Regions from separate parts of the Endozoicomonas sp. 4G genome, predicted to be linked through region 2. Evidence: predicted binding sites of a transcription regulator. Region 2 holds the regulator's gene; each other region holds the start of a gene.
The links. The regulator sigma-54, encoded in region 2, starts transcription at its own class of promoters, with help from an activator protein. The targets are predictions, from matches to a motif close to TGGCACNNNNNTTGCTNT.

Region 1 (3,265 bases), 560 kb from region 2:
CACGATAATGGCCGTAGCCGTAGTAAGAGTTACCGTAGTTTCTCACCACGACAACATTGTTTCTGATCACCCTTTTTCTTGGGGCTACCACGACCCGGTGCTTCTTGATGACGTTTGGGCCGTCCCAGCGGTCATCACGGCGGTCATTCCAGCCATCATCACGGCGATCTTGACGATCGTCTCTTCTGTCTTCCCTATTGTCTTGCCGATCGTCTCTTCTGTCTTCTCTATTGTCATGACGATCTTCACGATTGTCCTGACGGTCGTCACGGCGTTCTTCGCGATTGTCCCGACGGTCATCCCGTTGCTCTTCACGGTTATCCTGACGGTCGTCGCGACGCTCTTCACGATGGTCCTGACGGTTGTCACGGTTGTCCCGACGGTCATCGCGTTGTTCTTCGCGATTATCCTGGCGGTCGTCACGACGCTCTTCACGGACTTCTTCCCGGTCATTATCTAACAAGCCCGCATGGACCAGTGTCGAGACCGGTGAAAAAGTAGTGAGTGCCAATAAAAACGTAAACAGTCGTTTTTTCATCATGCCGATTTACCCAGGAGCAGAACACTGGCCTGAGCGCGTCCTGTGCCTTCGGTGTCGTAGTAGAATTTTACTTTTTCAATGGCCCTTGCTTTACCAGGCAGGTCAATAACACGGGAGCTACCGCCTTTTTTCACTTTGCTGCGAATGGCTACTTCACGGTTTTGACCGTTCTCGTAATGAACAATCACTTTGTCGAAATCCACGTCAGCGCCCTTGACCTTGAATTGCAGGCGCTTGAAAGCACCATCTCTCAGACCAACGCGGATGGTGTCGGCTTCTGCACGACGGCTGACTTTTTTCTCACCCAGCAGTTCCCAACCACCGGCAAAAGCGGTCTGTGTAAAAACAGACATCATCATGGTGATCAGCAGGGTAAAGATTGAAAGTGAGCGTTTCATAGTGATAGTTCTCCTGAGATGTTCACTATTTGTCCTTGGGGCCAGCCCATGTTGAAAAGACTTGGCCAGTGACACTGCACATAATTGAGACAAGTGTCTTAATTTGAAGCGCAATGCTATAGGCAAGCAAGGGGTATCTCTATAGGGAAAACTACGAGGGGTTTAACGATTGTTATTGTTTAACTTGTTGATTTTATTGAATTATTTATATTACGAAATTGTAATAAAAGGGTAAAGTCTGAGAGGATATGGGTTAGCCGTCCTAAAAATAAGAACGGCTAATGACGTCAGCAGCAGGCGTCAGACTGCTCATCTTTTTCCAAATCGGCCACTTTTTTTTCAAGGGCTTCCAGCCTTTCACGGGTATGCTTCAGTACTGCCACCTGGGCATCAAACTCATCACGAGTAACCAGTTCAAATTTGGCCAGGGCACCGCCCACCAGGGCCTTGATGTTGTGCTCAATATCTTCCCGGGTCTGGCTTTTCTTCCCACCCAGAACCTGACCTGCTTTGCCGGCAATATTACCGATAAGAGAGGCTTTATCGATCATCGATGATTCCTGCAATTCTTGTCATTAAAAACCAGCGGTGATCATACCACAGACAATTAATGATCCATTGCACAAAAAGGAGTGCACAATGTTTGTGCGACAACTGAAATAAGTGTGTCTTATTGGTGCGTGAGAGTTAATGAGTGAGCGAGATTCCAGTTCTTTCCTCCTATGAGTCTTATTAACAGGCGATTTTCAGAATTTGGCACAGTGCCTGCATAAACAGCCATCAAGCTCAGTTGGACATGGATCCGCTGAATATTCAAGGCTGGGAGCGCCGATCGCAATAACAATGTCCGGACATTCCCTGCAGGCCAACAGGCAACACTCAGGAGCGCTTTTATGAAGTTGGTATCAGCCATCATCAAGCCATTTAAACTGGACGACGTGCGAGAAGCTCTGTCCGAGATTGGTGTTCAGGGCATCACGGTCACTGAAGTCAAGGGATTTGGTCGTCAAAAGGGGCATACCGAACTCTACCGTGGTGCTGAGTATGTGGTTGACTTTCTACCCAAGGTCAAGCTGGAGATCGCCATTGGCGATGATCTTCTGGATCAGGTGATTGAAGCCATTTCCAAGGCGGCCAATACCGGAAAGATTGGTGACGGAAAGATCTTCGTCACCCCTCTGGAGCAGGCGATTCGGATCAGAACCAGCGAAACCGGCGAAGATGCCATCTGATGTGCTGAGCGACAAGAGATCCTGGTTAGGAAGTTGATGGTTCCCAGAGTGTGCGAATGACAATAAATAATACCAATAGCAAAAGACGACTTATCTGCTGAACTTTCTTTGGAGAAGCCCTGTGGAAAATCTGGCTCAAGTGTCGTATGCACTCGACACTTTTTACTTTCTGATGTCCGGTGCGCTGGTAATGTGGATGGCAGCCGGTTTTGCCATGCTCGAAGCGGGTCTGGTTCGTTCTAAAAACACGGTCGAGATTTTGACTAAAAATGTCGCCTTGTTTGCCATTGCCTGCACCATGTATCTGCTTTGTGGTTACGCCATTATGTATCCGGGCGCTAACGAAGGGGGTATCCTGCCTGTTCCTGGTTTTTTGATTGGTACTGAAAACCCGGTTGAGGCGGTGACTGCCGGTGGTGCTGATGCGCCCTATCATTCTGCACGCTCAGACTTTTTCTTTCAGGTCGTTTTTGTTGCAACAGCAATGTCCATCGTTTCCGGTGCGGTTGCGGAGCGCATGAAGCTTTGGTCTTTTCTGCTGTTTGCCGTTTTTATGACGGGCTTTATCTATCCGGTACAGGGTTTCTGGAAATGGGGCGGTGGTTTTCTGGACGCGGCTAACTTTCAGGACTTTGCCGGTTCCGGTGTCGTTCACCTGACCGGTGCTGCTGCCGCACTGGCCGGTGTTCTGCTGCTGGGTGCCCGCAAAGGTAAATACGGGAAAGACGGCGCTGTTAATGCAATCCCCGGAGCCAACCTGCCGCTCGCTACCTTGGGCACGTTTATCCTGTGGCTGGGCTGGTTTGGCTTCAACGGAGGTTCTCAGCTGAAACTGGCAGACGTTGAAAATGCCAACGCTGTCGCCCAGATCTTTGTTAACACCAATGCTGGCGCTGCAGGTGGTGTTATTGCTGCCCTGATTGTCGCTCGTATTCTGTTTGGCAAAGCCGATCTGACCATGGCCCTGAATGGTGCTCTGGCAGGTCTGGTAGCCATCACAGCAGAGCCTCTGGCACCAGATGCACTCTCTGCCACTCTGATCGGTGGTGTCGGTGGTGCTTTGGTCGTGTTCGCTATCCTGACTTTGGACAAGC
Region 2 (3,265 bases):
ACCGGATCATTTTTGATATTCGAATACCTATACTCGGTCTCTTCGCCTGACTCAGGGATCTGAATTAATACTATCCAATCATCCTGATCAACCGGCCTGACGGGAGCGACAATTTTATATGCTGGTCCTAACTCACCAAACTGTCGATATTGACCGATCAGTTGAGGGGCAGGAAATGGTTCATGGGGCATTTTCAAGTCACCTTGTCATCAACACTCACTTAAGAGTAGGGAGTTGAGAAAATTGTTTCAAGAGTAGTTTTTGAGAGCCCGAAAGCAAGATTTTTCGGGACAGATTTTTGGGGCGGTCTATCCCACTGAACCGGCAGAGCTGGCAGGATATTACGGAGTAGAAAACATTTTGCCTGCTCTTTCTGTTGCCAGAGGAGCACACAAAATGTTTTTTAGCTACTTTAAACGGGGCGACAAATGATGTTGTAAAGTGCTTCCGGGGTTTCTGCAGCTCGCATCTGGCTCAATAGCACTTCCGATTGAAAACGCTCAGCCACGGCTTGCAATATATCCAGATGCTCCTGATCGTTTTCTTCCGGAACAATGAGCGCGAACACCAGGTCGACCGGCTGCTTATCCACAGAGTCAAAGTTAACAGGTTCTGACAGTTTCATCAGAAGTCCGGTGGGTTGCTGACAGGCACTGGAGCGGCAGTGGGGTAAGGCTATTCCCTTGCCCAAACCGGTGGTCCCGAGCCGCTCCCTGTTAATCAGCTTGTTAAACAGATCCTTGGCGTTGATAGCGGGAACATGTTCACTGATGATTTGTGCAATGATTTCCAGGATTTTCTTTTTGCTGGCCCCCTGCACATCGCAAAGGGTGCGCCCGGGGGTAAGAATGTTTTCGATAATCATACAACGATCGATGCTTACAGACGGCCGCTGGCACCCTGCAGCCGGTCAAGCGTCTTCTCTTTGTGTTTCACCAGTTGCCGATCCAGTTTGTCAGACATGTCATCAATGGCAGCGTACATGTCCTCAGCCTCGGCGGTTGCATTGATATCCGCTCCACGTACGTGCAGAGTCGCTTCCACTTTATGATTCAATTTCCCAACACTCAGGGTGACCTGAACGTTCGTAATCTGATCAAAGTGTGCGCCAAGGCGGTCGAGTTTTTTGGTGACATAATCTTTCAGAGCCTCAGTCACCTCTACATGATGTCCACTGATGTTGACTTGCATGTAACGCTCTCCTGCTGATCCCGATTCTCGACATAGGACTGCCCCCGGGATTGTATGGGCAGCCCTGATTGAAAGTCTATCACTGTCAATGACAGTTGGCGCTGTTCTGAGACAAAAAATCTAAGGGCCGATTTGTGGTATAAAGGATCGTTTACCTCCACCGCTAAAGGCTTACCACCTCAACCGCTGAAGGCTCAGATAAGTTGCTTACGTTCATTCGATGGCGGAATATTCATTGATTCGCGATATTTGGCGATGGTTCTCCTGGCCACTTTGATTCCCTGGTCCCCGAGTAAACCGGCAATTTTGTTGTCGCTCAGTGGTTTTTTCGGGTTTTCATCGGATAGCAGTTTTTTAATCAGGGCTCTGATAGCGGTAGATGAGCACTCTCCGCCAGAATCTGTGCTGACGTGGCTGGAGAAAAAGTATTTCAGTTCAAATACGCCTCTTGGAGTGTGCAGGTATTTCTGGGTAGTGACCCTGGAAATAGTGGACTCGTGCATGTCCACCGCCTGAGCAATGTCAGCCAGCACCAGGGGCTTCATAGCCTGTTCACCCTGCTCCAGGAACTCTTTCTGGAATTCAATGATTTTGTTGGCGACTTTTAGCAGGGTTTCGTTACGACTTTGTAAGTTTTTCAGAAACCAGCGAGCTTCCTGCAACTGGTTTTTCATAAATACATTGTCCCGACTGTTATTAGCGCGTTGAACCATGGCCGCGTAACTGTCATTGATACGAAGCCTGGGCAGAGACTCTGAGTTCAGTTCAACCACCCAGCGATCCTTGATTTTGACAACTGAAATGTCGGGGGTGACGTATTCTGTTTCCGTCTGGCCGATTTTGGCTCCCGGCCTTGGGTTGAGACTCTGAACCAAACTAAGAGCCTCCCTCAGTTGATGCTCTTTAAGACGGGTACGGCGCATGATCTGAGCGTAGTCACGGCTGGCCAGTGCCTGTAGGTGATTCTGGATCAGCAGGTGGGCTTCTTTCAGGAAGTGGGTTTCTTGTGGCAGTTGGTTGAGTTGAACTTCGAGGCATTCTTTCAGGTTGCTGCTGGTGCAGCCCACCGGATCAAAGTGAAGAGTCCGTCGTTGCATGACCTGAAGCTCTTCAAACGCCAGATCGTCTATCTGTTGTTGTAGTGACAGATAAATCTCCTGCAGGGAGTGAGTCAGGTATCCATCATTGTTGGTGGCTTCGATAACAGCCAGACCCAGTAGTCTGTCTCTGTCTGTCATGGGGGTCAGGTTTAACTGCCATTCCAGGTAGTCCTGAAGGGATTCAGAGATCCGGGAGCGGGCAAAAGGGTCAAGTTCTTCATTGCTTGTGGCAGGCAGGCTGGAATAGACATCGTCCCATCCGGAGTCAACAGGCAGGTCATTGGGTATGCTGTCAGCCCACTCGGGTTCTTCCGGTTCCGGGGTCTGTTCTGCTTTTTCATTGAAGTCAACGGGTTGCTCCCCTTCATCACGGGATACTGAGGGTTCTTCAACAGACTCCTCAGACTCCAACATAGGGTTGGACTCCAGGACCTCCTGGATTTCCTGCTGAAGATCCAGAGTGGAAAGTTGTAGAAGCCTTATGGCTTGTTGCAGCTGAGGTGTCATGGTCAGCTGCTGGCCCATTTTTAGCTGTAAGGATGGCTTCATAGGGCGATCGCATACCTTTACTTCTATGTCTGCGCTGAGGGGGCTGGTTTGGTGCCATTAACCCCCGGCAGTTATTTCTCAGTGCCTGCTCATTATTATGATTGGGCTACTCTCCATGTCATCGCGATTATAATCATATCTGCTGCTTCGGGAAAGTGGATTCAGCACCCGGAAGCTGGTCAGAGGCTAAACTGGTGCCCAAGATAGACGTCACGAACCTTCTGGTTAGACAGAACAGTCTGACTGTCACCTTCAGCAATAATAGTTCCTTCACTGACAATGTAAGCTTTTTCGCAGATATCCAGCGTTTCCCGGACGTTATGATCGGTAATCAGGACTCCGATACCGCGCACTTTCAGGTGCGTGATAATAGCCTTGATGTCGCCAACAGAAATGGGATCAACACCGGCAAAGGGTTCATCAAG
Region 3 (3,265 bases), 220 kb from region 2:
CTTTCTGCAACCGTCGGGATTTCAGCCGCTTCTTCGGCGGGCAGGTCGTACAGATCCTTGTCTGCCGCGTCGCCAGGGAGGATTTTGTTTTTAATTCCGTCCAGGCCGGCCATCAGCAGCGCAGCAAACGCCAGGTATGGGTTAGCCGTTGGGTCAGGGAAGCGAACTTCTACACGGCGGGCTTTGGGGCTGTTGACGTAAGGAATACGGATAGAAGCAGAACGGTTACGGGCGGAGTAAGCCAGCATAACCGGTGCTTCAAAGCCGGGGATCAGACGTTTGTAGGAATTGGTGGAAGCGTTGGCAAAAGCGTTAATTGCTTTCGCGTGCTTAATAACACCACCAATGTAATACAGCGCGTTTTCGCTCAGGCCGGCATAGCCGTCGCCAGCAAACAGGTTTTCACCGTCTTTGCTCAGGGACATGTGAACGTGCATGCCGCTGCCGTTATCGCCTACCAGGGGCTTGGGCATAAAGGTTGCCGTTTTTCCGTAAGCGTGAGCAACATTGTGTACAGCGTATTTCAGGATTTGAACTTCGTCGGCCTTGGCCACCATGGTGTTGAATTTAACACCGATTTCACACTGACCCGCAGTACCCACTTCGTGGTGATGCACTTCAACGCCCAGACCCTGGGCTTCCATTGCTGTACACATGGCGGCACGGATGTCGTGCAGGGAATCGACCGGAGGCACCGGGAAATAACCGCCCTTAACCTTTGGCCGGTGGCCGATATTGCCACCTTCGAAAGATTTGTTGGAAGACCAGGCCGCTTCTTCAGAGTTGATTTGGTAGGAAGCACCGGAAATATCAACGTTCCACTTAACATCGTCAAATACGAAGAATTCAGGTTCCGGGCCAAAGAAAGCGGTGTCGGCAATGCCGGTAGACTTCAGGTACTCTTCAGCGCGCTTGGCTACGGAACGTGGGTCACGTTCATAACCCTGCATGGTGGAAGGCTCGATGATGTCGCAACGGATGTTCAGGGTCGTTTCGTCAGTGAAAGGGTCGATGACAGAGCTGCTGTCATCAGGCATCAGGATCATGTCGGATTCGTTGATGCCCTTCCAGCCGGCAATGGAGGAACCGTCGAACATTTTACCCAGTTCGAAGAACTCAGAGTCGACTTCGCCGACCGGCAGGGAAACGTGCTGCTCTTTACCACGGGTATCGGTAAAGCGAAGGTCAACCCATTTTACATCGTGATCCTTGATTAAATTCAGGGTCTTGGACATCTATTATTCCTCCAAAAGGACTTAGGACTCTTGTTGAGCAGGCTCTTGTTGAGGATTGTCTCAGCAATTGCTATGCCAGTATTGCAAACCAGTAGGTTTTGCTGAGTACCAGAGCGTAGCTACGCCTGAGTATAAGCCGAATGTGGGGGATTGCACTGAAAAGAATCCTATCAAACTGAACAGGTGCACAATAATAGTGCCCAGAGTTTGTCTGGCGTCTCGGTTTGGTGCGCTTAGTGGTTGGCGGTCGGTATTACCGGTGTCTGGAAGTCTTCTGTATAATCGGGGAGTTTCTTTTTTCCTAACCGGCATCTGGACCGGGTTCTCTTTCTGACGGCAGAGAGCACCGGCATACATTTTTATGAAGTTCATCATCAAGCTGTTTCCTGAAATTACCATTAAAACGCCTCCGGTGAGAAAGCGTTTTATCAAGCAGCTGCGCAAGAATATTCGTACCGTTATCAAGCGGGTCGATGAAAACGTTGAGGTGACTGGCAGCTGGGATTTTATCGAGCTGACCACCGGTCACGATGATCCTCAGCAAGTCGCACAGGTTTCTGATCTGTTGAGCCATATTCCCGGCATCGCCTACTGGCAGCAGGTGGTTGAGTATCCGCTGACGGATCTGGATGACATTCTCGATAATGCCCTGGACGTTAATCGTGAACTGTTGGCCGGGAAAACCTTTCGGGTCACCTGCCAGCGTTCAGGTAAACATGATTTTCAGTCTATCGATGTTGAGCGATACGTTGGCGGTGGCCTGAATACCCGCACACAGGCGGCTGGCGTTAAGCTCAAGAATCCGGACGTTGTCGTAAAAGTTGAGATCAAGGGAGATCGTTATTTTCTGGTCACCAACCGGGGTGATGGTTTAGGGGGTTATCCACTGGGTTCTATGGAGCCGGTATTATCGCTTATCTCGGGCGGTTTTGACTCAACGGTTTCAAGTTTCCTGACCATGAAGCGGGGTATCAGAACTCACTTTTGTTTCTTCAACCTGGGTGGTCATGCTCATGAGCTGGCGGTTAAAGAGGTGGCTTACTATCTCTGGAACCGCTTCGGCTCGTCCCACAATGTCAACTTTGTTACGGTTCCCTTTGAGGGGGTCGTCGAAGAGATTCTGACCAAGGTAGATAACTCCCAGATGGGAGTGATTCTCAAACGGATGATGTTGAGAGCCGCCACTCAGGTGGCAAAAGAGATGTACGTGGAAGCCGTGGTGACCGGAGAAGCCGTCGCCCAGGTGTCCAGCCAGACACTGACGAACCTGGCGGTGATTGATGCGGCTACCGATCATCTTGTACTGCGCCCGCTGATTGCCATGGACAAGCAGGACATCATTGATATTTCAGTTAAGATCGGTGCTGAAGAGTTGGTGAAAAACATTCCCGAGTACTGTGCGGTCATCTCAAAAAACCCAACCACCCGAGCCAGGCCGGAAAAAATTGCAGCCGAAGAAGCCCGCTTTGATTTCGCCATACTGGACGCAGCCGTTGCCGATCGTCGTAAGGTTTCCGTCTCTGACATCATTGCCGATGACTTGACCCGTGAAGAGGTGGAGGTGTTTGAGACCACGGAAGAAAACGACATTATTATTGATATCCGCCACCCGGAAGAAGAAGAGATCAAACCCTTCGCTCTTGCTGACCGTGAAGTAATGACGATTCCTTTCTACCGGCTCAGGACAAAGTTTGTTGAACTGGATAAAAAGAAGCACTACCTGCTGTATTGCGAAAAAGGCGTGATGAGTCAGTTGCACGCCATGCACCTCCGTGATGAAGGGCATGAGAATGTCGGTGTTTATAACCCAGAGAAAAAGTGACCTATAACATTATGAAAATTGCCATGATTGCCGCCGTTGCTCAAAATCATGCCATTGGCATCAATAATAAAATGCCCTGGTACCTGCCCGGAGATCTTCGTTATTTCAAGGCTATCACCATGGGTAAACCCATTATTATGGGACGAAAGACGTTTGATTCACTGCGCAAGCCGCTTCCGGGTCGAACCAATATTGTCATTACCCGTGA

Region 1: glnK (P-II family nitrogen regulator) is a predicted target of sigma-54. The motif match lies at 1,694-1,711, and genes of this name have one in related genera.
Region 3: glnA (glutamate--ammonia ligase) is a predicted target of sigma-54. The motif match lies at 1,296-1,313, and genes of this name have one in related genera.

The regions. Positions count from the first base shown of each region.
Region 1 is NZ_CP082909.1:4,595,042-4,598,306, reverse strand. Features, by position in the region: gene K7B67_RS18120 (hypothetical protein) at 1-541, opposite strand, end outside; gene K7B67_RS18115 (hypothetical protein) at 538-939, opposite strand; gene K7B67_RS18110 (accessory factor UbiK family protein) at 1,227-1,490, opposite strand; gene glnK (P-II family nitrogen regulator) at 1,833-2,171, shown strand; gene K7B67_RS18100 (ammonium transporter) at 2,293-3,265, shown strand, end outside.
Region 2 is NZ_CP082909.1:4,039,020-4,042,284, reverse strand. Features, by position in the region: gene K7B67_RS15760 (PTS sugar transporter subunit IIA) at 413-865, opposite strand; gene raiA (ribosome-associated translation inhibitor RaiA) at 880-1,191, opposite strand; gene K7B67_RS15750 (RNA polymerase factor sigma-54) at 1,386-2,840, opposite strand; gene lptB (LPS export ABC transporter ATP-binding protein) at 3,020-3,265, opposite strand, start outside.
Region 3 is NZ_CP082909.1:4,263,634-4,266,898, reverse strand. Features, by position in the region: gene glnA (glutamate--ammonia ligase) at 1-1,235, opposite strand, end outside; gene thiI (tRNA uracil 4-sulfurtransferase ThiI) at 1,597-3,057, shown strand; gene K7B67_RS16700 (dihydrofolate reductase) at 3,069-3,265, shown strand, end outside.